Linked DNA regions of Roseateles amylovorans. The protein of the gene in region 3 interacts with the protein of the main gene of each other region in a pairwise test. Links are inferred from orthologs where the notes say so. Each region holds a gene or a part of one and is shown on either strand. Other genes may lie near its edges. The genes, in order: aceE, grpE and groL.

Region 1 (11,207 bases), 3.5 Mb from region 3 along the record:
TCACGGACCCTCTCGCTCGCCTGCGGCCAAGCACTGCACTCCAAGCGCGGCGATCGCCTCGCCCCCCACGCCGAGCGCGGCGCCTGCGCGCCTGATCGCTTCCGTCCGGGGCGATGGGCAACACCCCGCCTCAGCGCCGCACGGCCACCCGGGCGGCGGCCAGATCCCAGCGCGCGCAGCCCACACTCTTGAACACCCGGGTGCGCCGATCGTCGATCGGGCGCTGGCCCAGCACCAGATCGTCCAGCGCGTCCTGCGGCTGGAACAGGCCGGCCGCCATCAGGTCGCCGGCCTCGGCCTGCGCGCCGACGGGATCGTCCACCCACACCTGCGCGCTGCGCAGCAGTTCGGGCGGCAGCTCCACCATGTCCTCGCGGAAGGCGCCCACGCCGATGACGACGGCGCCCTCCCCCACCCCGGGCCGCAGCACCGGCACCCGGCTGGTGGTGGCGCACACGATCACATCCCATTCATGCCGAGTCTGGGCCTCCGGCACGAGGGCCTCGACGCCCAACTCCGCCACGAAGGCCGGCACCTCCTGATGACCCTGCACATGGATGCTGGCCTGCGGATGCAAGGCCTGCATCGCCTGCACATGGGCCCGCGCCTGCACGCCGCCACCAACCACCAGCACACGCCGGGGCGCCGCACGCTGGAGATGCTGAAGGGCCAGCAGGCTGACCGCCGCAGTACGGCGGGCCGTGAGCGTGGGGCCGTCCAGCACGGCCAGGCGCTGGCCGGTGCGGCTGTCCATGGCCACGACTTCCCCCGCAATCGTCGGCAGGCCGAGTGCGGCATTGAGCGGATGCACGCTGACCAGCTTGGTGATCGACAGGCTGTCGCTCAGGCAGGGCATCACCAGCAGGACGCCGTCCTGGGCCAGGGGCAAGACCTGGCGCGGGGGGCAGGTCAGGCGCCCCTCGCGGTGCTCGCGGCAGACCTGCGCAATCTCCTCCATCAACAAGGACCAGGGCAAGGCTCGCGCGGTGGCGGCCCCATCCAGGACTTGCAGGGGCGGCGGCAGACGGGAAACTGGGGTCATGACATCGATCATCGGGCACGAAGGCGCACATCGCGCGCGCGGCGGACGGTGCCACGTTCGGCGCTTCGCATCTGTTCGCTGGCGCACAGAAACGCAAAAGAAGAAAAGCCCGGCACTTCGCAGAGCCGGGCTTCGGGTCGGTTCACGCGACGGCCTTATTTCCGCGGAGGCGGCACGTCGGTGCAGGAGCCATGGGCCACTTCCGCCGCCAGGCCGATGCTTTCGCCCAGCGTGGGATGGGGATGGATGGTCTTGCCGATGTCGACCGCATCCGCGCCCATCTCGATGGCCAGCGCGATCTCACCGATCATGTCGCCGGCATGGGTGCCCACGATGCCGCCGCCGATGATGCGATGGGTCTCCTCATCGAACAGCAGCTTGGTGAAGCCCTCGTCGCGGCCGTTGGCGATGGCGCGACCGGAGGCGCTCCAGGGCAGCAGGCCCTTCTTCACCTTGATGCCGCGGGCCTTGGCCTCGTCTTCGGTCACGCCGACCCAGGCCACTTCCGGATCGGTGTAGGCCACGCTCGGGATCACCCGGGCATCGAAGCGCGACTTGGCCAGCGCCTCGTCACCCAGCAATTCGCCGGCGATGACTTCCGCCGCCACATGGCCTTCGTGCACCGCCTTGTGCGCCAGCATCGGCTGGCCGACCAGGTCGCCGATGGCAAACACGTTGGGCACGTTGGTGCGCATCTGCACGTCCACCGGAATGAAGCCGCGGTCGGTCACGACCACGCCGGCTTTGTCCGCGCCGATCTTCTTGCCGTTGGGGCTGCGTCCGACGGCCTGCAGCACCAGGTCGTAGACCTGCGGCTCCTTCGGTGCGCCTTCGCCTTCAAAGGTCACCTTGATGCCTTCGGGCGTCGCCTCGGCCGACACGGTCTTCGTGTTCAGCATGATGTTGTCAAAGCGCGGCGCGTTCATCTTCTGCCAGACCTTGACCAGGTCGCGATCGGCGCCGGTCATCAGCGTGGGCAGCATTTCGACCACGTCCAGGCGCGCGCCCAGCGTCGAGTAGACGGTGCCCATCTCCAGGCCGATGATGCCGCCGCCGACGATCAGCATGCGCTTCGGCCGGCTGGTCAGCTCCAGCGCGCCGGTGGAGTCGATCACCCGCGGGTCGTCGGGCATGAAGGGCAGCCGCACGGCCTGCGAGCCCGCTGCGAGGATGATCTTCTTGAACTTCAGGGTCTGGGTGGTGCCGGTGCGGACCTGCGCCTCGCCGCTGGTTTCCTCGACGCTCAGATGCTGGGCATCGAGCAGCGTGCCGTAGCCGCGCACCACGGTGACCTTGCGCATCTTGGCCATCATGGCCAGGCCGCCGGTCAGTTTGCCGATCACCTTCTTCTTGTGATTGAGCAGCTTGGGCAGTTCGACCTTGGGTTCGCCGAATTCGACGCCCAGGTCGGCGAAGTGCTTGACCTCGTCCATCACGGCAGCCACATGCAGCAGCGCCTTCGACGGGATGCAACCCACGTTCAGGCACACGCCGCCCAGTGTGGCGTAGCGCTCGACCAGGGCGACCTTCAGGCCCAGGTCCGCCGCGCGGAATGCGGCCGAGTAGCCGCCGGGACCGCCGCCGAGCACGATCACATCGAACTCGCCGTCAGCGCTTCCGGCGTAGGTCGCGGCTTGTGGCGCCGCAACGGTCGGGGCGACCGGAGCAGCAGGCGCAGCCGCCGCGGCGGGCGCCGGTGCGGGGGCTGAAGCGGCTGGCGCAGGCGCGGCAGCGCCTTCGCTTTCCAGCGTCAGCAACACCGTGCCTTCATTGATCTTGTCGCCGAGCTTGACCTTCAGCGCCGTGACCACGCCGGCCTGCGAGGACGGGATCTCCATCGACGCCTTGTCCGACTCCACCGTGATCAGGCTCTGCTCCTGCTTCACGGTGTCGCCGACCTTGACCAGGATCTCGATGATCGCGACATCCTTGAAATCACCGATGTCGGGGACCTTGACTTCAACCAGTGCCATTTGTGTCTCTCACTGTCTGTTTCTTAGCGCGCCGGGCGGGCGCCGCGCTGCCCGAGGGCAGCCGGGCGCGGGCCTGGGCAGGGGTGACGGCCAGCCGCCACCGGAAGCCGCATCACAACGCGATGCGACGGAAGTCCGCCAGCAGCGAGGCGAAGTACACGTTGAAGCGTGCCGCCGCAGCGCCGTCGATGACGCGGTGGTCCCAGCTCAGCGACAGCGGCAGGATCAGGCGCGGCACGAACTGCTTGCCGTCCCAGACCGGGCGGGTCTGGGACTTGCACACGCCCATGATCGCCACTTCCGGCGCATTGATGATCGGCGTGAAGTAAGTGCCGCCGATGCCGCCCAGGGACGAGATCGAGAAGCAGCCGCCGGTCATGTCGGCCGGGCCGAGCTTGCCGTCGCGGGCCTTCTTGGCCAGCTCGGACATTTCCTGGCTGATCTGGAAGATGCCCTTCTTGTCGCAGTCACGGATGACCGGCACCACGAGCCCGTTCGGCGTGTCGGCGGCAAAGCCGATGTGGAAGTAGTTCTTCAGGACGAGCTGGGCGTTGTCGCCGGTGCCGTCGAGCGAGGCATTGAACTCGGGGAACTTCTTCAGGGCCGCCACGGTGGCCTTGATCATGAAGGCCAGCATCGTCACCTTGATGCCGGACTTCTCGTTCTCCTTGTTCAGTTGAACGCGGAAGGCTTCCAGCTCGGTGATGTCCGCATCGTCGTGGTTGGTGACATGCGGGATGGTGACCCAGTTGCGATGCAGGTTGGCGCCGCTGATCTTCTTGATCCGCGACATGTCCTTGCGCTCGACCGGACCGAACTTTTCGAAGTCGACCTTGGGCCAGGGCAGCAGACCCGGGAAGGCGCCTCCACCGGCGGCCGGTGCGGCGGCCTTCTGGGCCACGGTCTGGGCCTTGCCGGCCATCACGGCCTTCACGAAGTCCTGGACATCGGCTTCGGTGATGCGGCCCTTGGCGCCGGAGCCCTTGACCTCTTGCAGCGGCACGCCCAGCTCGCGGGCGACCTTGCGGATGCTCGGCGAGGCATGCGGGAGCTTGCCTTGCGGCGCGGTCGGCTCATGCGGCGGCAGCGCGGCGGTCGGCACCTGGCGCTCGGCCGAGGCCGGCGCGCTCGCCTGGGCGGGCGCCGGGGCGGCAGCGGCCTGGGCCGGTGCGGCCGCAACGGGTGCCGATGCCGGTGCGGCAGCCGGTGCGGCCACCACGGCGCCAGTGGCTTCCACCACGGCGATCTTGGTGCCCTTGGCCACCTTGTCGCCGAGCTTGACCAGCAGTTCCTTGACCACGCCGCCGTGCGAGGACGGGATCTCCATCGAGGCCTTGTCGGATTCGACGGTGATCAGGCTTTGTTCGGGCTTGATGGTGTCGCCGACCTTGACCAGCACCTCGATCACGGCGACTTCGTCGAAGTCACCGATGTCGGGAATGACGATGTCCACCGGACCGGCCGATGCGGCGGGCGCCGGGGCTGCCGGGGCAGCAGCGGGGGCGGCAGACGATGCAGCAGGCGCCGGCGCTGCAGCTGCGGCCGCCGGTGCAGCCGCGGCAGGTGCCGGTGCAGGCGCTGCGGCATCGGCCGATTCGATGACGACCAGCAGCGAGCCTTCGCTGATCTTGTCGCCGATCTTGACCTTCACTTCCTTGACCACGCCGGCGTGCGACGACGGGATCTCCATCGACGCCTTGTCGCTCTCGACGGTGACCAGGCTCTGTTCCTGCTTGACCGTGTCGCCGGGCTTGACCAGCAGCTCGATCACCGCCACTTCCGCGAAGTCTCCGATGTCCGGAACCTTGACTTCAACCAATGCCATGTTGGATGTCTCCAATGAATTTCAGTGTCGCCCCCTCCCCCTGCCGGCCTGGTCTGCACCAGACGGAGCCCGGGACGCCGGCAGTGCCGGTCCTCCGGGCTCGGCCCCTTCAAGGGGCCGGCGGGAGCGGGTCGCGCGGGGTCAAGCGTACAGAGGGTTGATCTTGTCGACGTTGATGCCGTACTTCTTGATCGCCTCGGCCACCTTGGCGGCCGGGATCTTGCCCTCGTCGGCCAGACTCTTCAGCGCGGCGATGACGATGTAGTGACGGTTGATCTCGAAGTGCTCGCGCAGCTTGGACCGGAAGTCGCTGCGTCCGAAGCCGTCGGTGCCCAGCACCTTGTACTGGCGGCCGACCGGGATGTAGGCCCGGATCTGCTCGGCATAGCTCTTCATGTAGTCGGTCGACGCGATCACCGGACCCTGCACCTTGCTCAGTTGCTGGGTGACGTAGGGCACGCATGCCAGCTCGGTCGGATGCAGCAGGTTCCAGCGGTCGGCGTTCTGGCCGTCGCGGGCCAGTTCGTTGAAGCTCGGGCAGGACCAGACATTGGCGCCCACGCCCCACTCGGACTCCAGCAGCTTCTTGGCGGCCTGGCTTTCGCGCAGGATGGTGCCCGAGCCCAGCAGGTTGACCGTCAGCGCTTGCGGTGCGGCTTCTTCCAGCAGGTACATGCCCTTGAGGATCTGCTCCTCGGTGCCGGCCTTCAGGCCCGGCATCGGGTAGTTCTCGTTGAGCAGGGTGATGTAGAAGTAGACGTTCTCCTGGTTCTCCACCATGCGCTTGAGGCCGGAGTGCAGGATCACCGCCACTTCATGGGCGAAGGTCGGGTCGTAGCTGATGCAGTTCGGGATGGTGCCGGCCAGGATGTGGCTGTGGCCGTCCTCATGCTGCAGACCTTCGCCGTTCAGCGTGGTCCGGCCGGAGGTGCCGCCCAGCAGGAAGCCGCGCGCCTGCATGTCGCCCGCCGCCCAGGCCAGGTCACCGATGCGCTGGAAGCCGAACATCGAGTAGTAGACATAGAACGGGATCATGGTGCGGTTGTTCGTCGAATACGACGTCGCCGCAGCGATCCAGCTGGCCATGCCGCCGGCTTCGTTGATGCCTTCCTGCAGGATCTGACCGGCCTTGTCCTCGCGGTAGTACATCACCTGGTCCTTGTCGACCGGGGTGTAAAGCTGACCCTTCGGGTTGTAGATGCCGATCTGGCGGAACAGGCCTTCCATGCCGAAGGTGCGGGCCTCATCGACCAGGATGGGCACGGTGCGCGGGCCCAGTTCCTTGTCACGCAGCAGCGTGGTCAGGAAGCGGACATAGGCCTGGGTGGTGGAGATCTCACGGCCTTCGGCAGTGGGGTCCAGCACGGCCTGGAAGGTGGCCAGGTCCGGCACCTTCAGCGATTCCTCGGCCTGCGGACGGCGCTTGGGCAGATAGCCGCCCAGCGACTTGCGACGCTCATGCAGGTACTGCATCTCGGGCGTGTCGTCGGCGGGCTTGTAGAACGGGATCTTGGCCAGTTCGCTGTCGGGAATGGGGATGTTGAAGCGGTCGCGGAAGGCCTTGATGTCCTCGTCCTGCAGCTTCTTGGTCTGGTGAGCGGTGTTCTTGCCCTCACCGATCTTGCCCATGCCGTAGCCCTTGACGGTCTTGATCAGCAGGACCGTCGGCTGGCCTTCGGTGTTGACCGCCTGGTGATAGGCCGCGTAGACCTTCTGCGGATCGTGGCCGCCGCGGTTCAGGCGCCAGATGTCCTCGTCGGACATGTTCTCCACCATCTTCAGCAGCTCCGGGTGCTTGCCGAAGAAGTGCTTGCGGACGAAAGCGCCGTCATTGGCCTTGTAGGCCTGGTAGTCGCCGTCCAGCGTCTCCATCATGACCTTGCGCAGCAGCTCCTGCTTGTCGCGGGCCAGCAGCGGATCCCAGTAGGAACCCCAGATCAGCTTGATGACGTTCCAGCCGGCGCCACGGAACTCGCCTTCGAGCTCCTGGATGATCTTGCCGTTGCCGCGCACCGGACCGTCCAGGCGCTGCAGGTTGCAGTTGACGACGAAGATCAGGTTGTCGAGCTTCTCGCGCGCGGCCAGGCCGATGGCGCCCAGCGATTCCGGCTCGTCCATTTCGCCGTCGCCCAGGAACACCCAGACCTTGCGCTTGGAGGTGTCGGCAATGCCGCGGGCATGCAGGTACTTGAGGAAGCGGGCCTGGTAGATGGCCATCAACGGGCCCAAGCCCATGGACACCGTCGGGAACTGCCAGAACTCGGGCATCAGCTTCGGATGCGGGTAGCTCGACAGGCCTTGGCCGTCGACTTCCTGGCGGAAGTTGTTCAGTTGCTCTTCGGTGATGCGGCCTTCCAGGAAGGCGCGGGCATAGATGCCGGGGGCGCTGTGGCCCTGGATGTAGAGCAGGTCGCCGCCGTGCACGCCGTCGTCGCCGTGCCAGAAGTGGTTGAAGCCGCAGCCCAGCATCGTCGCCAGCGAGGCGAAGCTGGAGATGTGGCCGCCCAGGTCGCCGCCGTCTTCGGGATGCAGGCGGTTGGCCCGCACCACCATCGCCATCGCGTTCCAGCGCATGAAGGCGCGCAGGCGCTCTTCGATCTCGATGTTGCCGGGGAAGCGCTCTTCCTTGTCGGCGGGAATGGTGTTGACGTAGGCCGTGGTGGCCGAGAACGGCACGTCGATGCCGGCCTGGCGCGCGTGATCGATCAGCGTCTCGAGCAGGAAGTGGGCGCGGTCGCCGCCCTCTTCACCGATGACGGCGGACAGCGCGTCCAGCCATTCCCTGGTCTCGAGAGCGTCGGTGTCATTGGCGGCTGCGCCTAGGAAGGACTGGGGCTGCGCGGACATGTTTGTCTCCTGTTCCTGTTTCTCTGTCGCCGATGCGAAAGGGTCTAGCTTAGGCACGAGGCCTGGTTCTGGCCTCTGCCGAAAAGGTCATGGCCCTGCACCCGGAAGGTGCTTGCACGCTCAGGCGCGCAGGGCTTCCCACCGGGCCTTGAGGCCCACGGCGCGGGAGTTTCTCACAAGCCTCGCATTTTCCAAATAGCGCGACGACGTTTCACATTGTGAGAGTTCAATGCTGCACCGCACCATCGCCGGGAGCCTGCGCGCAGACTGGATGGACGCTGTACACCGATCAGGGAATGCCCGGGTGCCCACGCTCGGAGAGGGGCGACATCGACCGGGATAATCCGCCGCATGCTGTCTCGCCTCGCTGTCCAAGGCTACCTTCGCCGCACCCTGACCCCTGTCAAACGTCTGGTCTCGTCCTGGTGGCGGCGCCAGTCGCCGTCGCGCCAGGATCGCTTCGCCACGCTCGGGCCGCTGCTGTCGGTGCTGCTGTTTCTGGCGGCGATCGTGTCCGCCTTCTGGTACCTGAGGAACGAGGAAATCGAGCGCGAGGCGGAAGCCGTCAAGCGCGATACCGAGATGGCGCAGCAGCAGATCCGCTCCCGCCTGATCGACAACGAAGACCTGCTCAGCCCGCTGACCCGGGACGTGGTCAATCGCGCGTCAGACGCGCTGGACTTCAGCCAGAAGGCCATGGCCATCGCCCGCAGCCGGCCGGAGATCACCCACATCACCTGGCTGAGCGCCCGACGCGAGCGCCGCGCCAGTGTGGCGGCCAACGGCGATCAGGCCGAGACGCTGATGACCTTGGCGGGCAACGACCCGTCCATGCCCAACGGCCGCGCCAACAGCGAGCCCGAGCGCGCCTTCCAGGCGGTGCGGGACCGCCGCACCCGGGTCTATTCCGCGCCCTTCGCCGACGCCAACAACACCACCGTCTTCCAGCTGATGTTGCCGGTGACAGACCGCAACGGCTTCGCCGGCGTGCTGATCGCCGAATACACGGTCGAAGGCCTGCTGCGCTATTCGGTGCCCGCCGAGGTGACCGCGCGGCATGCGGTCGCCATCCTCGATCCGCGTGAACAGGTCGTCGCCAGCACCGTCACCCCGATGCCAGGCAAGCGCCTCACGCGCGCGCCCATCTATTACGAGGTGCCGATGGCACCCGCACCGGGGCTGGTGCTGCGCGGCCAGGGTTATCGGACCTCCATCGGGCTGATCTCCAACACGCTGTTCTGGATGGTGATGGCCTTGTCGGTGCTCACCGTGTGGATGCTGCTGGGCACCTGGAAACACATGCGGCGCCGGGCACAGGTCCAGAACGCACTGGCGGCGGAGACCAACTTCCGTCGGGCGATGGAGAACTCCATGCTGACCGGCATGCGGGCCATGGACCTGGAAACCCGCATCAGCTATGTGAACCCGGCCTTCTGCGCGATGACCGGCTTTTCGGAGTCCGAGCTGATCGGCCGCAAGCCCCCCTTCCCCTACTGGCCGCCCGACCGCTACGAAGAGAACCTGCGGCTGCTGCAGCAGGAGATGCAGGGCCGCAGCCCGGCCGGCGGCTCCGAAGTGAAGGTGATGCGCAAGGACGGCAGCATCTTCGACGCCCGCATGTATGTCTCGCCGCTGATCGACCCGAAGGGCAAGCAGAACGGCTGGATGACCTCGATGACCAACATCACCGAGGCCAAGCGGGTGCGTGACCAGCTCTCCGCCTCGCATGAGCGCTTCACCACGGTGCTGGAGGGCCTGGATGCGGCGGTGTCGGTGCTGTCGGTGCAACAGGGCGAACTGCTCTTCGCCAACCGCAGCTATCGGCTGTGGTTCGGCGCCGATCCGAAGGGCCATGCGATGCTGGCAGGCTCGCAACTGACCGGCACCACGCCCAAGGAGGAGCCGGAGACCGACGAGGACATCGACGAGTTCGGCAGCCTGCCCGCGCAGCACCTGACCGAGATCGGCGCGGATTCGCGCGAAGTGTTCATCGCGCAGCTGGACATGTGGTTCGATGTGCGCGCCCGCTACCTGCAGTGGACCGACGGCCGACTCGCCCAGATGCTGATCGCCACCGACATCACCGCCCGCCGGCATGCGGAGGCGCAGCAACAGCAGCAGACCGAAAAGGCGCAGGTCACGAGTCGACTCATCACCATGGGCGAGATGGCCTCCAGCGTCGCCCATGAACTGAACCAGCCGCTGACCGCCATCAGCAACTACTGCAACGGCATGGTCTCGCGGGTCCGCAATGACAACATCGTCAAGGACGACCTGATCTCCGCGCTCGAGAAGACCGCCAAGCAGGCGCAGCGGGCGGGGCAGATCATCCACCGCATCCGCGCCTTCGTGAAGAAGAGCGAACCGCAGCGCCAGCCCGCCTTTGCCGCCTCGATCGTGGAGGACTCGGTCGAGCTGGCCGGCATCGAGCTGCGCCGGCGCAACGTGCAGATCCACACGTATGTGGCGCAGCGCCTGCCGGTGATGCGGGTCGACCCCATCCTGATCGAGCAGGTGCTGCTCAACCTGCTGAAGAATGCCGCCGAGGCGATCGACAACGCGGCGCTGCCGCCGTCGCGTCGCCACATCGAGCTGCGCGTCGTGCCCAAGCACACGGCGGAGCTCGGCGCGAACATCGAGTTCTCGGTCACCGACATGGGCCCCGGGCTGCCCGAGGAAGTGATCGAGCGCATGTACGAGGCCTTCTTCTCGACGAAGGCCGATGGATTGGGCATCGGCCTAGGGTTATGCCGGTCCATCATCGAGTCCCACCAGGGCAGGATACGGGCCGAGAACCTCTACAATGGCGCGTCCATCGTCGGGTGCCGGTTCGCGTTCACGATCCCCGTGGACATCCCGCGACCCGAGCCTCAGCTCCCCGGCCTAGACAAGGACAGGGATGCCGGCACGGGGACTGCACACAACACCGCAGCAACACCATGAGCTTGATTCCGAAGAAGGGTAATGTCTACGTCGTCGATGATGACGAGGCAGTGCGAGATTCCTTGCAGTGGCTGCTGGAGGGCAAGGACTACCGGGTCAAGTGCTACGACTCCGCCGAAAGCTTCCTGAGCCGCTACGACCCACGTGAAGTGGCCTGCCTGATTGCCGACATCCGCATGGAAGGCATGAGCGGACTGGATCTGCAAGACAAGTTGATCGAGCGCAAGAGCCCGCTCCCCATCGTTTTCATCACCGGTCACGGCGACGTGCCCATGGCGGTGCAGACGATGAAAAAAGGCGCGGTCGACTTCATCGAGAAGCCGTTCAAGGAAGAGGAACTGCTCAGTCTGGTCGAGCGCATGCTGGACCAGGCCCGCGGCGCCTTCGCCACCCAGCAGGAAGCCGCCAGCCGCGATGCGCTGCTGTCGCGCCTGACCACCCGTGAGGCGCAGGTGCTGGAGCGCATCGTCGCCGGCCGCCTGAACAAGCAGATTGCCGACGACCTGGGCATCAGCATCAAAACGGTGGAGGCCCACCGCGCCAACATCATGGAAAAGCTCAATGCCAACACCGTGGC
Region 2 (7,443 bases), 3.2 Mb from region 3 along the record:
CACCTTGGGCATGCGCGACATACCGCCGACCAGGATGACGTCGTCGATCTCGCCCACCGACACGCCGGCATCCTTGATCGCGGTGCGGCAAGGGGCCATGGTGCGCTCGATCAGCTCGTCCACCAGCGACTCCAGCTTGGCGCGGGTCAGCTTGATGTTCAGATGCTTCGGGCCCGAGGCGTCTGCGGTGATGTAGGGCAGGTTGATGTCGGTCTGCGAGCTGTTGGAGAGCTCGATCTTGGCCTTTTCAGCGGCTTCCTTCAGGCGCTGCAGGGCCAGCACGTCCTTGGTCAGGTCAACGCCTTGTTCCTTCTTGAACTCGGCAATGATGTAGTCAATGATGCGCTGGTCGAAGTCTTCGCCGCCCAGGAAGGTGTCGCCGTTGGTGGACAGCACCTCGAACTGCTTCTCGCCGTCGACGTCCGCGATCTCGATGATCGAGATGTCGAAGGTGCCGCCGCCCAGGTCGAACACCGCAATCTTGCGGTCGCCGGCGCCGTGCTTGTCCAGGCCGAAGGCCAGGGCCGCGGCGGTGGGCTCGTTGATGATGCGCTTGACGTCCAGGCCGGCGATGCGGCCGGCGTCCTTGGTCGCCTGACGCTGGGCGTCATTGAAGTAAGCCGGAACCGTGATCACGGCCTCGGTGACTTCTTCACCGAGGTAGTCCTCGGCGGTCTTCTTCATCTTGCGCAGCACTTCGGCCGAGACTTGCGGCGGGGCCAGCTTCTTGCCGCGCACTTCCACCCAGGCGTCGCCGTTGTCGGCGGCGGCGATGGTGTAGGGCATCAGGCTGATGTCCTTCTGGACTTCCTTTTCCTGGAACTTGCGACCGATCAGGCGCTTGACCGCATACAGCGTGTTGCGCGGATTGGTCACGGCCTGGCGCTTGGCGGAGGCGCCGACCAGCACTTCACCGTCTTCCTGGTAGGCAATGATGGACGGCGTGGTGCGCGCGCCTTCGGCGTTCTCGATGACGCGGGTGGTGTTGCCTTCCATGACCGCGACGCACGAGTTGGTCGTGCCGAGGTCAATGCCGATGATCTTCTTCTTTGCCATGGTGAGCTCCTGAATTCGTTTGGATGCGCAGTCGGATCACGCGACCCGGATGCTGTCTGATCTGTGGATAACTTGACCGGTTTCAAGGGGCCGCTGGCGTCGAAACGCGCAAGGCGCCCTGTTTTCAGCGGTTTTGACCCTGGAATCTGCCGATTTCTGCGGGTTCCGGTCGATGACGGACGCGGCTTACTTGGGAGCGGCCACGGTCACCAGCGCGGGGCGCAGCACCCGTTCGGCGATCGAGTAGCCCTTTTGCAGCACGGCCACGACGGTGTTGGCGTCCTGGTCGGCCGGGACCATCGAGATGGCCTGGTGCTGATGGGGATCGAACTTCGTGCCGGCGGCCGGATTGATTTCCAGCACCTTGTTGCGCTCCAGGGCCGCGCCGAGCTGGCGGCGGGTGGCGTGCACGCCTTCGAGCACGGTCTCGACCGAGGCGTCCGGTCGACCGATGGCCGCTTCCATGCTGTCCATCACCGGCAGCATGGCTTCGGCGAAGGCTTCCACCGCGAACTTGCGGGCCTTGGTCACCTCGTCTTCGCCGCGGCGACGGGTGTTCTCGACTTCCGCCTTGGCGCGGAGATAGGCATCCGACATTTCTGCCAGGCGTGCCTCGGTCTCGGCCAGTTTGGCTTCCAGGGCCTCGGGCGCCGGTTGGAAATCGGGTTGCTGAGAGTCAGCGTTGTGGTTGTCGGTGGTCATGGTTGGAATGCCCCAAAGCGAATGCCCGGGCTGCGACTGGAATCAATCGCGTCGGGCGACCCGCCGCATCTGGGGTGGATGTCCGGAAGTTCAAGAGGGAGATTTTCGCATCCCCGATCGGACCCGCCCGGGACCTGTTACCCGTCCACGCGTCTTTCACACGTTTGGCGAACAACGGTCGTCTGAAATCGCCGATCAGACAGCGGCGCCATGGGCGCCGCGGGGGGCATCGTGTCCCCCGCGACAGCGTTCCGATCAGTCGATGCTGGCGCTCCATCGGTCCCACTCGGCCAGGCGGCGGCGGTCCTGCTTGGTCGGACGGCCTTGTTCGATGGTGTCGGCCGGCTCCGGCGCCAGGCGCCGCGCTTCGGCCGCCCGTTCACGGGCGGTCACGCTGTCGGGGGTCTCCTCGTACAGCGTCTGCGCCACCGGTGCCGGTCCGCGGATCGCGCTCACGCCCAGAACCCGCACTTCGCGCTCCACCGGCCCCTGGCGCAGGCGCACCAGGTCGCCCGGGCGGAGGTCTCGCGAGGCCTTGGCCAACTGGCCGTTGACCGTGACCCGGCCCTTGGTGATCTCATCGACCGCCAGCGAGCGGGTCTTGTAGAAGCGCGCCGCCCAGAGCCATTTGTCCAGGCGCAGGCTGTCGAGGCTGGCACCGCGGGCGCCGGCGGGGGAAGGGCGGGAAGTGTCTTTGGAAGCGGCCATCGTCACGGATTCTCCGGCATCCGCGGCGACTCAGCGGTCGACGGCGGGGGGAACGGGGAGGAAACTGAAGAGAGAACTGGGTCGGAAACAGCTGAGGGCGCGGGTGAGGCTGCGAACAGCGGCACCGATGCTGCCGCCGGCAGCCGCACGATGGCGTCCAGTCCGTCGATGACCCCATGCGCCATGCGGTTGTCCAGGGCAAGTTCGCCTCCCAGCGACCGCACGATCTCCTGGCAGATCGCCAAGCCAAGTCCGGCACCGCCATGCCCGCCGGCGGCGGCGAAGGGCTGCATGAGCCGGGGCCGCAGGCTGTCCGGAATGCCCGGGCCGCTGTCGCGCACCCGCAGTTCGAGGCGGTCGCCCTCGCGGTGCAGCAACACATCCAGCCGTCCGCCGCGTGGGCTGTGCTTGAGGGCGTTGTGCAGCAGATTGCGCACCAGCTCGCGCAGCGCCCAGGCATGGCCGCGCACCGGGGCGGGCACGGCCTCCAGCTCGAAATCCAGCGCGGCATCGGCGATCAGCGGGGCGAGGTCCAGGGCCACATCGCGCACCGTGTCGGCCAGATCCAGCACCGGCGGATCGCCCTGCTGGCGCAACTGCTCCACCTTGGCCAGCGCCAGCATCTGATTGGCCAGCAGCGTGGCCCCGTCGACGGTCTGACCGATCTCGTCGATGGCCTGAGACAGCGGCACGTCGCCTCGCTGTGCCGACTGCACCTGCGCCTTCAGAACCGCCAGCGGCGTGCGCAACTGATGGGAGGTGTCGCGAACGAAGCGCTTCTGGTGCGCCAGCAGGCCGGCCTGACGGCCCCAGGCCTCGTTGATGGCGGCCACCAGCGGCGCGAGTTCAGCCGGCGCGCGGGCGAGTTCGAGGGGGCGGACATCCGCATCGTCGCGGGCCGCAATGATGCGGCTGAGTTCCCGCACCGGCCGCGTCGCCAACTGCACCACCAGCCAGACCACCGCTGCGATCACCGCCAGCAGCGCCGCTTGACGCCACAGCGTGGCCAGCAGCACCTGGCGGGCCAGTTTGCTGCGCAGCTCCAGCGTCTCGGCCACCTGGATCGTGGCCACGCCCAGGCCAGCCTGACCGGCCACCGGCTGGATCAGCACGGCGACCCGCACCGGCTCGCCGTGATAGGTGTCGTCATAGAAATCGACCAGCGCGGCGTAGGCGCCGCGATCGGGCAGGCGGCCGTGCCAGGCGGGCAGGTCCTCGAAGCCCGAGACCCAACGCCCGTCGAAACCCGTCACCCGATAGAACATGCGGCTGCGGTTGTCGGCCTCGAAGGCCTCCAGGGCGGCATAGGGCACATCGGCGACCAGCACCGGCGCATCCGGCGAGCCCGCCACGTCCAGTTGCTCGCCGATGGCCTTGGCCGACGCCAGCAAGGTGCGGTCATAGGCGGTGTCGATGGCGCGCAGGGCATCTTCATGCAGGCGGTAGGCGTTGATCGCGATCAGCACCGCCACCGGCAGCAGGATGCCCAACAGCAGCCGGCTGCGCATGGACGACAGCCCGCGGAGCACAAGCGTCTTCAACTCAGTCCGTCGCCTTCAGCAAATAGCCCAGGCCCCGCAAGGTGACCAGCTTGGCGCTCATCGGCGGCAGCTTCTTGCGCAGGCGGTAGGCCACGACCTCGACCGCATCGGGTTGCACCTCGGCGCTGTCGGCAAACACCAGCTCGGTCAGGCGGTCCTTGCCGACGGCCTGACCCGGGCGTGCCAGCAGGGCCCGCAGCAGCGCCGCTTCGCGCGGTGGCAGTTCGAGCGGCACACCGAGGTGATAGATCGCGCCGCTCTGCTCGTCGACCCGCAGGCCGCAGAAGGATTCGGTCTCCGGCGGCCCTTGATCGGCGGCGCGGCGGTGACGTCGTGCCAGGGCGCGCACCCGCGCCTCCAGCTCGTCCAGGTCGAAGGGCTTGGGCAGGTAGTCGTCGGCGCCGATGTTCAGCCCGAGGATGCGGTCGCCCACGGTGCCGCGGGCGGTGAGGATGATCACCGGCGTGGCCAGGCGCGCCGCGCGCGCGCTGGAGAGTACTTCCAGCCCGTCGATGTCGGGCAGGGAGAGGTCCAGCAGGACCACGTCCGGCGGCTGGGCCTGCCAGCGGGTGAGGGCGGCGCGGCCTTCGCCGCAGCCCACCACCTGGATGCCACGCCGCTCGAACGAGCGTGACACGGTGGTCTGGAGCGCCAGGTTGTCCTCGACAAACAGCAGGGTCATGGCATGCATGCCGCCAGTGTCCGGCAGGGCCGCAGGGGGCGGGAGTCGGGGTGAACCCTGAGATCGTCGACAGCGGTTTGACAGCGTCGGTGCGCAGCATCCGCACCATGGCTGCCCGCCCTGCAGGGTGAGCCATCCTCGACTGACAAGAAAACAAGAAGCGCTGGAGACAACATGACCCTCGCGATCACCTCGCGACGGCGCCTCGTGCGCCGTGCCGCCGCCCGATGCACCGGACAGCGCGCTGCCCAATGCACCGCGCAGCGCGGCGCCACAAGCGCCCCGACAGGCGCCCCCACCAGCGGCGCCCCCACCAGCGGCGCCCCCACCAGCGGCGCCCGGCCGAATGACGTCGCCCCAGCGGCTGCCCCCGCCGCGCGAGCCGCCGCCGCATCCTGGCGACCGGCGGTGCAGGTCTGTGGGCCTACGATGCGCGCGGATCGGCGATTGCCCTGGTGCGCCCATCCCGCCTAGTCCTGCCGCCGAGCGACCCTGCGCGCCGCGAGTCCGGCGACGCGCCACCCCGACACCCACAACATCAAACGGAGACTTTCATGCGACGAGACCAGTTCCTCAAATCCCTGGCGGCCCTGGCGGCCACCGGTGCACTGCCGATGTCGGCCCATGCCGCCGGCAACCTCAAGATCATGGTGCCGGCCAACCCCGGCGGCGGCTGGGACACCACCGGCCGTGCGCTGGGCAAGGCGCTGCAGGATGCCGGCGCCGCCACCTCGGTCACCTACGACAACAAGGGCGGCGCGGCCGGCGCGATCGGGCTGGCGCAGTTCGTCAATGCCAGCAAGGGCGATCCGAATGCCTTGATGGTCATGGGCGCGGTGATGCTGGGCGGACTGATCACCGGCAAGCCGCCGGTCAGCCTCAGCCAGGCCACGCCGATTGCACGCCTGACCAGCGAATACAACGTGTTCGTGCTGCCGTCGAGCTCGCCGCTCAAGACCATGAAGGATGTGGTCGAGCAACTGAAGAAGGATCCGGCCAGTGTGAAGTGGGGCGGCGGTTCGCGCGGCGCGACCGAGCACATCGCTGCGGCCATGCTGGCCCGCGAGGTGGGCGTGGATGCGGCCAAGATCAACTATGTGCCGTTCCGCGGCGGCGGTGAGGCGACGGCGGCCATCCTGGGCGGCAATGTGACCATCGGCGGCAGCGGCTACAGCGAGTTCCAGCAGTACATCGAGAGCGGCAAGATGCGCCCGATCGCGGTGACCGCGCCGCAGCGCCTCAAGGGCCTGGACATTCCGACCATGAAGGAGCTGGGCTACAACGTCGAAATCGGCAACTGGCGCGGCGTCTATGCGCCCCCCGGCATCACGCCGGCCCAGCGTCAGGCGCTGACCGACATGGTCGTCAAGGCGACCAGCTCCAAGGCCTGGGTCGAATCGCTGGAGAAGAACGGTTGGACGCCGGCGGTGTTGACCGGCAAGGCCTTCGACGAATTCGTCGACCGTGAGTTCGCCTCGCTGCGCGCGATCATGGCCAAGTCCGGAATGATCTGAGGCACCCCATGACCCAGTCCCTCCCGACCGGCGACAACGCCGCGCCCGTGTCGCCTGTGCGGCCTGTTTCGCCTGTCCCGCCCATGGCGGCGACCGGCGGCTCGCTGCCGACCGATCCGTCCCCCTCCGACGACGATGGCCCCGGCCCCCTGCATCAGACGCTCGTGGGCATCGGCGCGTTCGTCCTCGGTGCGGTGATGGCCTTTGGTGCCGCGGCGATTCCCTCCGACGCCGGTTATGCCGGCATCGGTCCGAATGCCTTGCCCTGGGGCGTGTCGATCGCGCTCATGGTCTGCGGCCTGTGGCTGGTCTGGGAGGCCCGCACTGGCGGGTTCCGGCAGATGGAGCCGCCGTCCGGCGCCCCGCGCGCGGACTGGGTGTCCGCGGCCTGGGTGGTGGCCGCGATCGTGGCCAATGCCTCGCTGATCACGGTGATCGGCTTCGTCTTCGCTTGCACGCTGTGCTTCATGCTGGCGGTGCGCGGCCTGCGCCGGGCCGAGGGCCGGGTCGGCGGCGGGGCGCGACAGGTGCTGCTGGACGGCATCACCGGCATGCTGATCGCCGCACCGGTGTTCTGGCTGTTCAACAAGCTGCTGGCGCTCAATCTGCCGGCCATCACCGCCAGCGGCTGGCTCTGAGGGGATCGAGATGACTGAACTCTGGACCCAGTTGATGGGCGGTTTTGCCACCGCCGGCACGCCGGTCAACCTGATGTGGGCCTTCGTGGGCTGCGCGCTGGGCACGGCGATCGGCGTGCTGCCGGGCCTGGGCCCGGCGGTGACGGTGGCCATGCTGTTGCCGATCACCGCGCAGGTGGATCCGACCGCATCGATGATCTTCTTCGCGGGCATCTACTACGGCGCGATGTACGGCGGATCGACCACCTCCATCCTGCTTAACACGCCGGGTGAAACCGGCACCATGGTGACCGCGCTGGAAGGCTTCAAGATGGCCAAGCACGGCCGTGCGGGTGCAGCGCTGGCCACCGCGGCCATCGGCTCCTTTGTCGCCGGCACGATCGCGACGGTGCTGGTCACGCTGTTCGCACCGGTGCTGGCGGACTTCGCCGTCACGCTGGGCCCGCCGGAATACTTCTGCCTGATGCTGCTGGCCTTCACCACGGTCAGCGCCGTGCTGGGGCAAAGCACGTTGCGCGGGCTGACGGCGCTGTTCATCGGCCTGGCGATGGGCCTGGTGGGCCTGGACCAGATCACCGGTCAGGTCCGCTACACCGCGGGCG
Region 3 (10,947 bases):
GCGCGCGGATGACGCAGATGACGCAGATGACGCGGACGCCCCGAGCCCGTCGACGCCGGAAGGCCGCGGAGACCGCTGAGGCCTTCGTCGTCCCTGGCCCGGATCAGGGGCGTCCGATGAAGACGTAGAGCGCCGCGCCGGCCTTCGGCGCGTAGCCCACGCCCACATACAGCGGTCCCAGCCCGGTGTCTGAACCGAGGAAGATGCTGCCTGCGTAGCGCAGATCCTTCACATTCATGTCGCGCCGGGTGGTCCAGGTGTTGCCCGCTTCCAACGTACCGCCCACGAAGAATCCGCGTGAGAGGAAGGGCGAGTCGTTCAGGCGCCGGTAGTAGGTCGCCCGGGTGAACATCAAGGCATTGCCGCTGAGCTGATTCGGCTGGTAGCCCGACAACTGATGGAAGCCGCCCAGGGTGTCGCCGCCCAGGCCGGTGTCGTCGGGCTGCTGCGCCGCCAGTGCGCGGGCATACAGGCTCACCGTGTGGCCACCGAAGCTGCGCACCAACGTGCCTTCGGTGTTGACGCGGACAAATCGGCCGCTGTTGAGGTTCTTGTTGTCCTGATGGCCGGCCAGCGCATCCACCGTGAACCGGTAGCCGTGCTGCGGGAAGTTGGCGAAGTCGAGCTGATCGACCACCGTGCGCAGCCGCAGGCCACGCTCATAGCTGGTCCACCGCAGCTTGCCCATCGAACTGTCGATCAGCGTGATGAGGTCGGGCTTGGCATAGCGGATCTGGCTGACCACACCCAGCCGCACCTCGCCCCAACGTCCCCAGGGCTGGCCCAGATCCAGGCCCACCGCGGCATTGCGACGCACCAGGCGGGCCTGGCCGAGGTTGGCGTTGTCCGGGTCGTTGTCGTCGTAGACGATCTGCTTGCGCTGATTGGCCTCGGACCAGAGGGATGCGAACCAGTCGTCCGCCACGCCCAGCTTGAGGCCGAGCGGGTGATAGAGCTCGGTGTACAGCCGCGGGGTCTCGCCGACCGTCAACTGGTTGCGCCACTCGGTGCCCTTGTCGGTCAGCCAATGCCGGTTGTGACTGATGCGCAGGTTGAATGAACTTTCTCCGCTCGACTCGGTCGACAGGTCCATGCCGATGCGGAAGTAGTTCGGGCCCCAGGGCTTGTCTTCCATGTTGAAGACCAGGGTGTCGCCCTCCGCCCGCGGCTCCACGTGATAGTCGACCCGCCCATAATCGCCGCTGGACGACAGGAAGCGCATGTCGCGCTCGGCGATGCTGTTGTCGAACGGCGTGCCGGGCTTGGACTCGAGCTGATGGCGCAGCCGCTCCGGATTGGTGAGCTCGGATCCTTCCAGCTTGACCGCCGCCAGCAGCGGCGCCGGCGGCTTGAGCCCGGCCCGCGCCAGTCGCCAGACCTCGTACTGCGAGGGCTCTACCGCATACGGGCGCAGTTGCGGCAACATCGCCTCGGCCGCTTGTTCACCGAGGCGGATGAAGTCACGGGCCTTGTCGAAGTCGCCCGAGGTCAGTTTGCCCAGCCGTGGCGTGATCAGCAGGTCCTCGCCGGCCGCCATCGAGGCCAGCGAGCGCTGCACGTTCTGCTCGGTCAGGATGTTGATCATCTGAGCCGTCAGCCCCAGCAGGGAGTTCAAGGTGTCGCGACCGCCCACCGGCGTGCCGACATTCACCGCGATCAGGCGCTCGGCGCCCATCTCTCGTGCCACATCCACCGGCAGGTTGTTCACCAGTCCGCCGTCGCCCAGGATCCGGTCTTCCCACTCCACCGGCGCGAACACGCCCGGCACGCTCATGCTGGAGCGCAGGGCCAGCGCCAGATCGCCGGCCGTGAGCACGCGCTCCGCACCGCTCTCCATGTCGGTCGCCACGGCCCGGAACGGCGTCGGCAGGCGGGTGAAATCGTTGATGTTGCGCACCGGCAGGGTCAGCCGCCGCAGCAAGGCCTCCAGGCCTCGGCTGGAGAGCGTGCCGGTGGGCACCCGTACTTCCCCGTTCCGCAACCCGAACTCGATGGTGGCGGAGAACTCGAAGTCCTCCTCCTTGCGCCGTTGCGACAGATCCTGCCGGTCCACACGGCTGGCGAAGAGGCGGTCCCACGCGATGCGCGACAACTCGCGATCCAGATCCTCCGCCGTCATGCCGCTGGCATAGAGCCCGCCGATGATCGCGCCCATGGAGGTCCCGGTGATCACGTCCACCGGGATGTGTTCCCGCTCCAGCACCTTCAGCACACCCACATGCGCCAGGCCGCGGGCGCCGCCGCCGGACAGCACCAGGCCCAGGCGAGGCCTCGGCGTCACCGGGACCACCGGCACGGTGGTTTCCAGTGCCTTCACCGACGCGTCAGCGGGCGCCGTGGCGGTCGCCGGCGAGGGCAGGCGCAGGGGCGTCGGGCCGGCGGCCCCAGCGGGGCCGGCAGCCAAGATCAGGCCGCCCGCGAGGAGGGCGGCAGCACGGAGCGTCACAGACATGCGGATTCAGCGTTCCTGTTCGAGATCCTGCATGAGTGTGCCGATGGCGCGCTGCAGCAGCGGTTCGGGCTCCAGCGCGGCCATCAGGCCGTTGGACACCAGTTGCTCCAGCGCGCCACGGGTGAGCGAATGACGCTCCTCGTGCACCTGGCCAACAAACAGGAACAACTGTCGGCTGTCGCTGATCCAGGCCACCTGGGCGGTGAGCCACTCGCTTTGCACGAACAGATGGAACCAGCCGCCGATCTGCACCCCGGCAATCCAGTCCTGCATCGCCACGTGTGCATCCGGCGACCGGTCTTCGCTGAACAGCCCGACCGGCACGGTCGGCAACTGGCCGCGGTCCACCTGTTCATGCGCCCAGCGCGACGGCAACTGGGATTCGCGCTCGGCCAGCAATTGCGCCAGCACTTCCTCTGGCGTGAGCGGCGCGCGACGCAGGGCGCCAGGCATCGCCGCGCCTTCTTCCAGCGCCGGCAGGCCGCGCAGGACACGGCCGTGCTGGCGCATCAGCTCGTCCATGAAGGCCTGCCGCTGCATCGGCGGCAGGGCGATGCTGTCCATGCCGCGTTCCAGCATGGTGACCAGCGCGGGCAGCCGCATGCGCAGCCCTTGTCGCGCCGGTTCGTCGATATGGACCTGGACGCTGTGCAGCAGCCCGTCGACCAGGTCGATGTAGCCCATGGCCTCGGGTGAATCGCGGCCGGACTGGACCATCGCCTGGGCGATGACCTCCACCCACGGACCCAGCAGGAAACGCCGCATCAGCTTGCCGGCATGGGCATCGTCCAATTGGTGCTGCAACTGCTCGCGCAGCAGCCGCTTCCATTCCTGACGCTGCTGTTCGCGATCCATCCGCTCCAGGGCGCCCGCGCTGCCCTGGCCGCGCTGCTCGGCCTGGGCACGGATGTGCAGGTCGACCTCGGTCAGTGCTTGCTGGAACTGGCTGGCTGCCGGGTGTTCGCTGGTGAGCAGCGGCTGGATGACGCGGTCCAGGAAGTGGAGGAAATCGCGCAGGCCGGCGTCGTCGCCGGTGCGGAAGCCGGCGCCATGGGCAGCGATGCGGTTCAGCAGTTGCCAGGTCGGATGGTCCTGGCGACGCAGCAGGGTGACGTCGTTGCGGGACAGCCGGACGATCGCCACCTGCAGCCGGCCCATCAGCACCTTGAGCTGTGGTTGGAGTCGATCGTCGGCCAGGATCTGGTCGTACAGGCGGGAAAGCAGGTCGCCGCTGCCACCGACGCCCGGTCCCAGCCGCGGGCTGCCCAGGGGCTCGCCCAGCCCGGCCGGGCGGGTGACGGCGTCGAGCTTGAGCGCGACCTCATCCAGCGTGGTGTTCTGGGCATGGCTGGCGGCCTTGAACTGCCGCATCCGCAGGTCGGACTCCTTCAGCGCCGAACCGTGGCTCTCCAGCATGCCGCTGAGCTGGGCCTCGCGCAGTTCCCGGCACAGCAGCGAGAAGATCGGTTGCAGGTTGCGCGCCAGCGGATGGGCGGCGATGCGCATCACCGCGTAGCGGCCCTCGGCGTCCAGATCCGCGCCTTCCAAGGCACGGGCCAGGGCATGGGCAAAGATCGCTGCGCGCAACGGGTTGTCGTTCTTCAGCGGACGGGCGATGCCGCGAAGGGCGGCAAAGAAGTTGCCGAGCTGATGCAACTCCGCCCGGCTTTGCTCTTCAATGGCCGAGATCACGCTGGCGATGGCCACATCCTTGAGCGCCTGACTCTCGTCGACCAGACTCAGCATGTCGGGGCTGCCGGCACGGCGGTCGCGATGCAGCGGATCGCCGCCGTCGCGCGAGACACGCAGCAGCAGGTTCAGGGAGCCTTCGAGGTCGGGACCGAACTGGGCTCGCCGCTTCGACCAGCCGGCCAGCAAGGCATGGTGTTCCAGACGGCTCTTGAGCTCGTCCTGGATGCCGTTGAACACCGCATGGGCCAGGGTGGGCACATGGGCCAGGGTCTCGTCGACCAGGGATTGAAGCGTAGGCGCTTGATGCATCTTGAGATTCAATTTACGCCTGCATTATGTGCGTCCCTGGATGCGGCGGCACCCCCGCCCCGGTGGGTGGAGCCCACCGCGAACAGGGTGGAGGTCTGCCGAGGGCGCGAAGTCGGTCGCGGGACAACGAAAAAGGGGCCGCTTTCGCGGCCCCTTCATGTCTCATGTCGAGGGCTGTGGAGCACTGGAGCGCGCTCTTCAGCCCCGGCGCGACATTACATGTCCATGCCCATGCCGCCCATGCCGCCCGGCATGGCCGGACCGGCGGACTCGTCCTTCGGCGATTCGGCGACCATGCACTCGGTCGTCAGCATCAGCGAAGCCACCGACGCGGCGTTCTGCAGCGCGGTACGGGTCACCTTGGTCGGATCCAGGATGCCCATCTCGATCATGTCGCCGTAGGTGCCGTTGGCCGCGTTGTAGCCGTGGTTGCCCTTGCCGGCCAGCACGGTGTTGACGACGACCGAGCTTTCTTCGCCGGCGTTGTAGACGATCTCGCGCAGCGGGGCTTCGATGGCCTTCAGGATCAGCTTGATGCCGGCGTCCTGGTCGGCGTTGTCGCCCTTGATCTCGCCAGCCGCTTGACGGGCACGCAGCAGGGCCACGCCGCCACCGGCGACGATGCCTTCTTCAACGGCAGCACGGGTCGCGTGCAGCGCGTCTTCCACGCGGGCCTTCTTTTCCTTCATCTCGACTTCGGTGGCAGCACCGACCTTGATGACGGCCACACCGCCGGCCAGCTTGGCCACGCGCTCTTGCAGCTTCTCGCGGTCGTAGTCGCTGGTGGCTTCCTCGATCTGCACGCGGATCTGCTTCACGCGGGCTTCGATGTCGCCGGCAGCGCCGTTGCCGTCGATGATGGTGGTGTTTTCCTTGCCCACTTCGACGCGCTTGGCTTGACCCAGGTCAGCCAGCGTGACCTTCTCGAGCGACAGGCCCACTTCCTCGGCGATCACCTTGCCGCCGGTCAGGATGGCGATGTCTTCCAGCATGGCCTTGCGACGGTCGCCGAAACCAGGCGCCTTCACAGCCACCACCTTCAGGATGCCGCGGATGGTGTTGACCACCAGGGTCGCCAGCGCTTCGCCGTCGACTTCCTCGGCGATGATCAGCAGCGGACGGCCGGCCTTGGCCACGGCTTCCAGCGTCGGCAGCAGGTCACGGATGTTGCTGACCTTCTTGTCGTAGAGCAGGACAAACGGGTTGTCCAGGATCGCCGACTGCTTTTCCGGGTTGTTGATGAAGTACGGCGACAGGTAGCCGCGGTCGAACTGCATGCCTTCGACGATGTCGAGCTCGTTGTCCAGGCTCTTGCCGTCTTCGACGGTGATCACGCCTTCCTTGCCGACCTTGTCCATCGCCTTGGCGATGATCTCGCCGACATCAGCGTCGCTGTTGGCGGAGATGGTGCCGACCTGGGCGATTTCCTTGGACGTGGTGGTGGCGCGCGAGGCGTTCTTCAGCTGCACGACCAGGGCCGAGACGGCCTTGTCGATGCCGCGCTTCAGGTCCATCGGGTTCATGCCGGCGGCCACGTACTTCATGCCTTCGCGCACGATGGCCTGGGCCAGCACGGTGGCGGTGGTGGTGCCGTCACCCGCGTTGTCCGAGGTCTTGGAAGCGACTTCCTTGACCATCTGGGCGCCCATGTTCTGCAGCTTGTCCTTGAGCTCGATCTCCTTGGCGACCGAGACACCGTCCTTGGTGACGGTGGGGGCGCCGAACGAGCGCTCGAGCACCACATTACGGCCCTTGGGGCCCAGCGTGACCTTGACCGCGTTGGCCAGGATGTTCACGCCTTCGACCATGCGAGCACGCGCTTCGCCGCCGAAGACAACGTCTTTTGCTGCCATATTGAATTCTCCGAATCAGTATTGGGTAGTTCAGCCCCACCCGACCTCACGCGCACTGGGCGTGAGGTCCGGTGTGGCGAGCGGTTCGCCGACCGGGCGCAACGCGCTGGGTGACGCGATCGACCCGAAGGTCGCCCTGTTCACCCGCGCTGCCCGACGACGCGGCCAACCGCGCTGTCGCCTTACTTGGCGATCACGGCGAAGAGGTCTTCTTCGCGCATGACGAGCAGTTCTTCGCCGTCGACCTTGACCGACTGGCCGCTGTACTTGCCGAACAGGACGCGATCGCCCACGGCGACGTTCAGGGCAATGAACTCACCCTTGTCATTGCGCTTGCCCGGGCCGACGGCCAGCACTTCACCCTGGTCGGGCTTTTCGGCGGCGTTGTCGGGGATGACGATGCCGGAGGCCGTCTTGGTTTCGTTTTCCAGGCGCTTGACGATCACGCGATCGTGAAGAGGACGCAGTTTCATCTGATCTCCTTGACTCTGTCGGACTTGATTCCTGGGCCCGCAGGGCAGTCATGCATGCCAGGCATGCATCGGCACCGCCGACCCATCACAAGAAATTGGCCCCGAGACCGAAGTCCGGGGCTGTTAGCACTCAACGATTGCGAGTGCTAGCAGCAACGGATTATAGGGACGGCTTGTGACGTTTCAAGGGTGGGGACCTGTTTTGACCCTCAGGTCGCATCGACCTTGAAGTCATCCCGGGCGCGGCCCTGGGCTTCGTAGTCGGACAGCCAGCGGGCCGGGCGACCGCGGCCGCTCCAGGTATTGGCCGGATTGGCCGGGTCCCGGTAGAGCACCGGGGCCGTGCCGTTGCGCTTGTCGGCGGCGTTGCGGCGGGGGGCCGCATACGGCTGCAGGGCTTCGATGGCTTCTTCCACCGAGAAGCCGGCGGCCTGGATCTTCTTGATGTAGCCGTCGGCGATGACCTTCAGCTCTTCGGATCGCTTGTCTTCGATCTGCTGTTCCAACTGCCTGCTGAGCGCGACGAGTTCGGCGTAGGAAAGCTTGGAGACATCAATATTGCTCATGGACTCGTTCGTGGAGGGGCAGTGAAGCCCGGATCCTAGTCTCAAAACGAGCGGATCCTCGCCAGATCGACGTCTTCATGCAGGCCGAGGTTTGACGCCAGCCCAGCAACGCGCCCCGGTCGGTGGATGGAGAAAGTCGACAGTTCAGCGTGGCCATGCAGCCTGTGACGGTGTCCGACCTGTTGTTTTTCGGCTCAGGCCGACCGCGCCCGATGCGGGACCGCGCTGCCGTTTCAGCGTGCTGCCGGCAGCTTTTCAGCCGCCACGCGCAGCAGATTGCGCAGGGCATCCGTCGAGACGGGTTTCTCGAACGCCGCATCGAAGAGCTGCGGATAGCGCCGTTCCAGGTCCATCAGACCGCCGCATCCGCTCATGGCGGCCAGCATCAGGGTGTCGCCGCGCCGCTGTCGAAGCTCCTGGGCCAGATGGGCGCCCTGGGTGGCGGTCTTGTACACATCGGTGATCACGACATGCGGAAGGAACACTTCCTCCACCAGCGCGCCATCTTTGGCGCTGTGGCAGGTTCGGGCTTCCCAGCCCCAGGTCTCCGCCAGCGCGGCCACGGCGTCGGCGAGGTCGACGTTGTCGTCGACCACCAGCAAGCGATGGTGCATCCCGAGGCCTTCTTTGCTTCTTGTAGAGGGCTCGCATCAGGCGCCCTTGGGCGCCGGGCGTCAACCCCGCGTTGCGCAGATCCTGACGAATGACGACATGTGCGCTCCTCGCTTGACTTCCTGTGGACAGTCAGGAAGCGATCCGCATCGCCAATGCGGACAGGGACCGCAATGCCTGCGGCCATGGGCGTGCAGGGCGGTCGCTGGCCGCGGTCGCTCAGGCTTTCGCGGTGTCTGCGCGTTCACGCAGCTTGGTCATTTCCTGCAGGCAGATGTTTTCGCCGACGGTGGTCAGGCGCAGGCCGCCGCCGTTCCACTCCAGCCAGTCGAGCTGGACGTAGTCATCGATGTAGGTCTCGTCGATGTCGCAGGCGCGGCGGCGATACAACGCGTCCACCGACGCTTGAAGGGACAGGCGCAGCGTCTCGAGGCTGTTGCGGGTTCGCATGGGAGGGGCTCCTTGCGTTCCGCGCGGCGACATGCCACGCGAGCAGATGCGCCAAGCGATCAATCAAGAGCGGAGACTTCGCTGCCACATCGTCGGGGAGACGGAGACAGGCGCTTCGGAATGACAACCTCACGGGTCTACGCACCGATCCTACGCTGATCGCCCGCACACGCCCGATGTATTTCGGCGGCAGGGGCATCGGGACGCTCAGGTCGGGGGGCCAGGCCCCATCCCCCTCAGGGACCGGGTTCAGCGCACCACAAACCCCAGATTGGCCGAGACATAGCTGATCGGCATGAACACCCCGCCGCCGACATACTGAAGTTGCAAGGCGTCCTGCTGACCGCCGGACAACGAGCCGGCCGTGCCCAGGGTGGTGGACGAGCGTCGGGAGCCCGTCTGAATCGCGGCGCCGGCATTGCCGGCCACCAGATTCATGCCATCGGCGCTGCTGGCCACGGCGATCCACTGTCCAATGTCTCCGGTCCCACGCCAGGTCACGCCGTTGTCGGTCGATTCGTACAGTGACCCGCCACTCGTGGCGGCCACGACGAAGCGGCCGTCGGACGACGACGTGATGCCCCGCCAGGTTCGATTCGCAGCCTGGGATTCCCAGGTGGTTCCGAAATCGTTGGACACCCAGATCGCGCCGGTATCGACGGTCGCATACAGCCGTTTGCCGTCTGCCGTGGCGGCCAATGCCCACCAGTATTGGGTGGTGGCGCGGGCGGTCCAGGTGACGCCGGCATCGGTGGACACATAAAGGCGGTCGCCATTGGTGCCGGCCACCAGCACCTGGCCATCGGCGGACGAGGTCATTGCACGCCAAGCGCGGTTGGCCTCGCGCGGGGTCCAGGTGGCGCCGCTGTCGGTCGAGGTCCAGATCTGGCCGAGGTAGGCGGCGGCCACCAGATGGGTGCCGTCCGTCGAACTGGCCACGGCACTCCAGCCCCGGGACGTGCCGTCGGTGACCCAGTTCAGCCCGCCATCGGTGGAGGTGTAGATCGAGCCGCCATTGGCCACGGCCACCAGCTTGAGGCCGTTGCTGGACGAGGCCACCGCACTCCACGGCGGGCCGGCGACCCGCGCGATCCAGCTCACGCCACCATCGGTGGAGGTGTAGAGCGTGGTGGTGGAGGCGGCCAGCAGCCGCAGCCCATCAGCGGACGACGCCACGGCGACCCAGTTGTCGGTCAGCGCCTGCGGCGTCCAATGCAGCTCCAGGCCGCCGGGCAGGCCGCGGGTCGTGATGCGCTGGCCCGCGTTCTGGGCGATGGTCCAGCCGCCGCTTCCCACGCCGCTCACCTTGATCCAATCGCCGATGGCCGGCGCAGTGGGCAAGGTGATGACGACATTGGTGCTGGCATTGGCCAGGTAGCCGGTGTTGACCTCGCCCTGGGCGGCGGCGCCGGTGACCTCCACCCATCGTGTGTCCGCGGGAGCGGCGCTGCAGAGATAGGCCGTGGCGGTCACTTCGCCGGCCTCCAGCACCTGGTTGCCATTGAGGTCGATGCCCGAGGACACGCGTTGGCCACCGTAGGTGCAGTTGGCGCCGGCCGCCTCGACGGCCAGGGCGATCAGGCTGTCATGGCCCGCCGATCCGACCGCGCCTGTGGCACCGGTCGCGCCGGTGGCTCCGGGGGCACCGTTGCAGACATAGGCGGTGGTCGTCACTTCGGCATCGGCCAGGACGCCGTCCCGATCCAGGTCCAGACCGCCCAGCACCTGCGAACCCCCTTGAGTGCAATGGCTGCCGGCGGGTTCGGCGCGCAGTCGAACGAGCGTGGCCGCGCCTGGAGCGCCCGATGATCCGTTCGCACCATTGGCGCCCGCCGCGCCGTTGCAGACGTACTGTGTGCTGCTGACCTCGGCATCGGACAACGCGCCGCTGCGATCAAGGTCCAACCCCGCATCCACCCGCACGCCGCCGGAGGGACAGGCCGTGCCGGGCCCTTGAGCGGCGACACGCACCAAGGCCGCAGTGCCGGAGGCCACCGGCGGGGGATCGTCCAGGCCCACCGCGTCCGATCCGCCACCGCATCCCACCAGCAACGACATCAGTCCGATGACCAGGGCCCCTGTCGAGCGCGACAGGCGTGGAAATACGGCCGGGTGGCCAGTGAACGGAAGCGACATGGCGGGTACGGAGGAAATGATCTCGAATCTTGAACGAAGCGTCGCCAAACTGCATCGTTCATTTCGCGTGCGGCGCAACGATAGGGGCAAAAGATGGCGGCCCGCGCGACACCGCCCCCCGCAAATCGGGGGCAGGCGTCGCCTCAGCGATGGCGAAGGTCAACCCAGGCCGCCCAGGCTCCCCATACCCAACATTTGCTCACGTTTTGGACTCGCTCGTTCACTGACGCACCACGCTCGCGGTGGCAGCATGCGCGGTCGTTTTGTATCGACCCTGCCCAGGGCGCGCCGCGTCTCCATGACTTCCCGTTCTTCGTCGCCGCTGGCGCTTCCTTCGATTTTTCCGAGTTCCGCCGCGATCCGCGCCTGGCGGCATGGTTTGGCACTGTCCGTGTTCGCCGCGC

The links.
Region 1: the proteins of groL (region 3) and aceE interact in binary tests that used the Escherichia coli proteins (3 or more experiments, as listed by UniProt). The link is inferred for Roseateles amylovorans from one-to-one orthologs.
Region 2: the proteins of groL (region 3) and grpE interact in binary tests that used the Escherichia coli proteins (3 or more experiments, as listed by UniProt). The link is inferred for Roseateles amylovorans from one-to-one orthologs.

The regions. Positions count from the first base shown.
Region 1 is NZ_CP104562.2:4,799,089-4,810,295, forward strand. The notes cover bases 4,782-8,000. They hold aceE (pyruvate dehydrogenase (acetyl-transferring), homodimeric type), read right to left. Parts: upstream 7,688-8,000; coding sequence 4,982-7,687; downstream 4,782-4,981. Other genes in these bases: aceF (dihydrolipoyllysine-residue acetyltransferase), read right to left, coding at 4,782-4,840. In the rest of the region: N4261_RS19935 (delta(1)-pyrroline-2-carboxylate reductase family protein), read right to left, coding at 131-1,042; lpdA (dihydrolipoyl dehydrogenase), read right to left, coding at 1,198-3,015; more of aceF, read right to left, coding at 3,128-4,781; N4261_RS19955 (PAS domain-containing sensor histidine kinase), read left to right, coding at 8,039-10,630; N4261_RS19960 (response regulator transcription factor), read left to right, coding at 10,627-11,207. UniProt on the Escherichia coli protein: Component of the pyruvate dehydrogenase (PDH) complex, that catalyzes the overall conversion of pyruvate to acetyl-CoA and CO(2).
Region 2 is NZ_CP104562.2:4,488,503-4,495,945, reverse strand. Bases 1-2,731 are described here. They hold grpE (nucleotide exchange factor GrpE), read right to left. Parts: upstream 1,759-2,731; coding sequence 1,243-1,758; downstream 1-1,242. Other genes in these bases: N4261_RS18605 (sensor histidine kinase), read right to left, coding at 2,469-2,731; N4261_RS18610 (RNA-binding S4 domain-containing protein), read right to left, coding at 2,014-2,466; dnaK (molecular chaperone DnaK), read right to left, coding at 1-1,056. Also shown: more of N4261_RS18605, read right to left, coding at 2,732-3,974; N4261_RS18600 (response regulator transcription factor), read right to left, coding at 4,009-4,689; N4261_RS18595 (Bug family tripartite tricarboxylate transporter substrate binding protein), read left to right, coding at 5,244-6,203; N4261_RS18590 (tripartite tricarboxylate transporter TctB family protein), read left to right, coding at 6,287-6,841; N4261_RS18585 (tripartite tricarboxylate transporter permease), read left to right, coding at 6,852-7,443. UniProt on the Escherichia coli protein: Participates actively in the response to hyperosmotic and heat shock by preventing the aggregation of stress-denatured proteins, in association with DnaK and GrpE. It is the nucleotide exchange factor for DnaK and may function as a thermosensor.
Region 3 is NZ_CP104562.2:1,261,977-1,272,923, forward strand. What follows is about bases 3,988-6,946. They hold groL (chaperonin GroEL), read right to left. Parts: upstream 6,307-6,946; coding sequence 4,669-6,306; downstream 3,988-4,668. Other genes in these bases: N4261_RS05490 (DUF1631 domain-containing protein), read right to left, coding at 3,988-4,453; groES (co-chaperone GroES), read right to left, coding at 6,489-6,779. In the rest of the region: yihA (ribosome biogenesis GTP-binding protein YihA/YsxC), read left to right, coding at 1-79; N4261_RS05485 (patatin-like phospholipase family protein), read right to left, coding at 104-2,452; more of N4261_RS05490, read right to left, coding at 2,459-3,987; N4261_RS05505 (H-NS histone family protein), read right to left, coding at 6,989-7,345; N4261_RS05510 (response regulator), read right to left, coding at 7,579-7,959; N4261_RS05515 (hypothetical protein), read right to left, coding at 8,177-8,407; N4261_RS05520 (WD40/YVTN/BNR-like repeat-containing protein), read right to left, coding at 8,657-10,543; N4261_RS05525 (DUF4832 domain-containing protein), read left to right, coding at 10,842-10,947.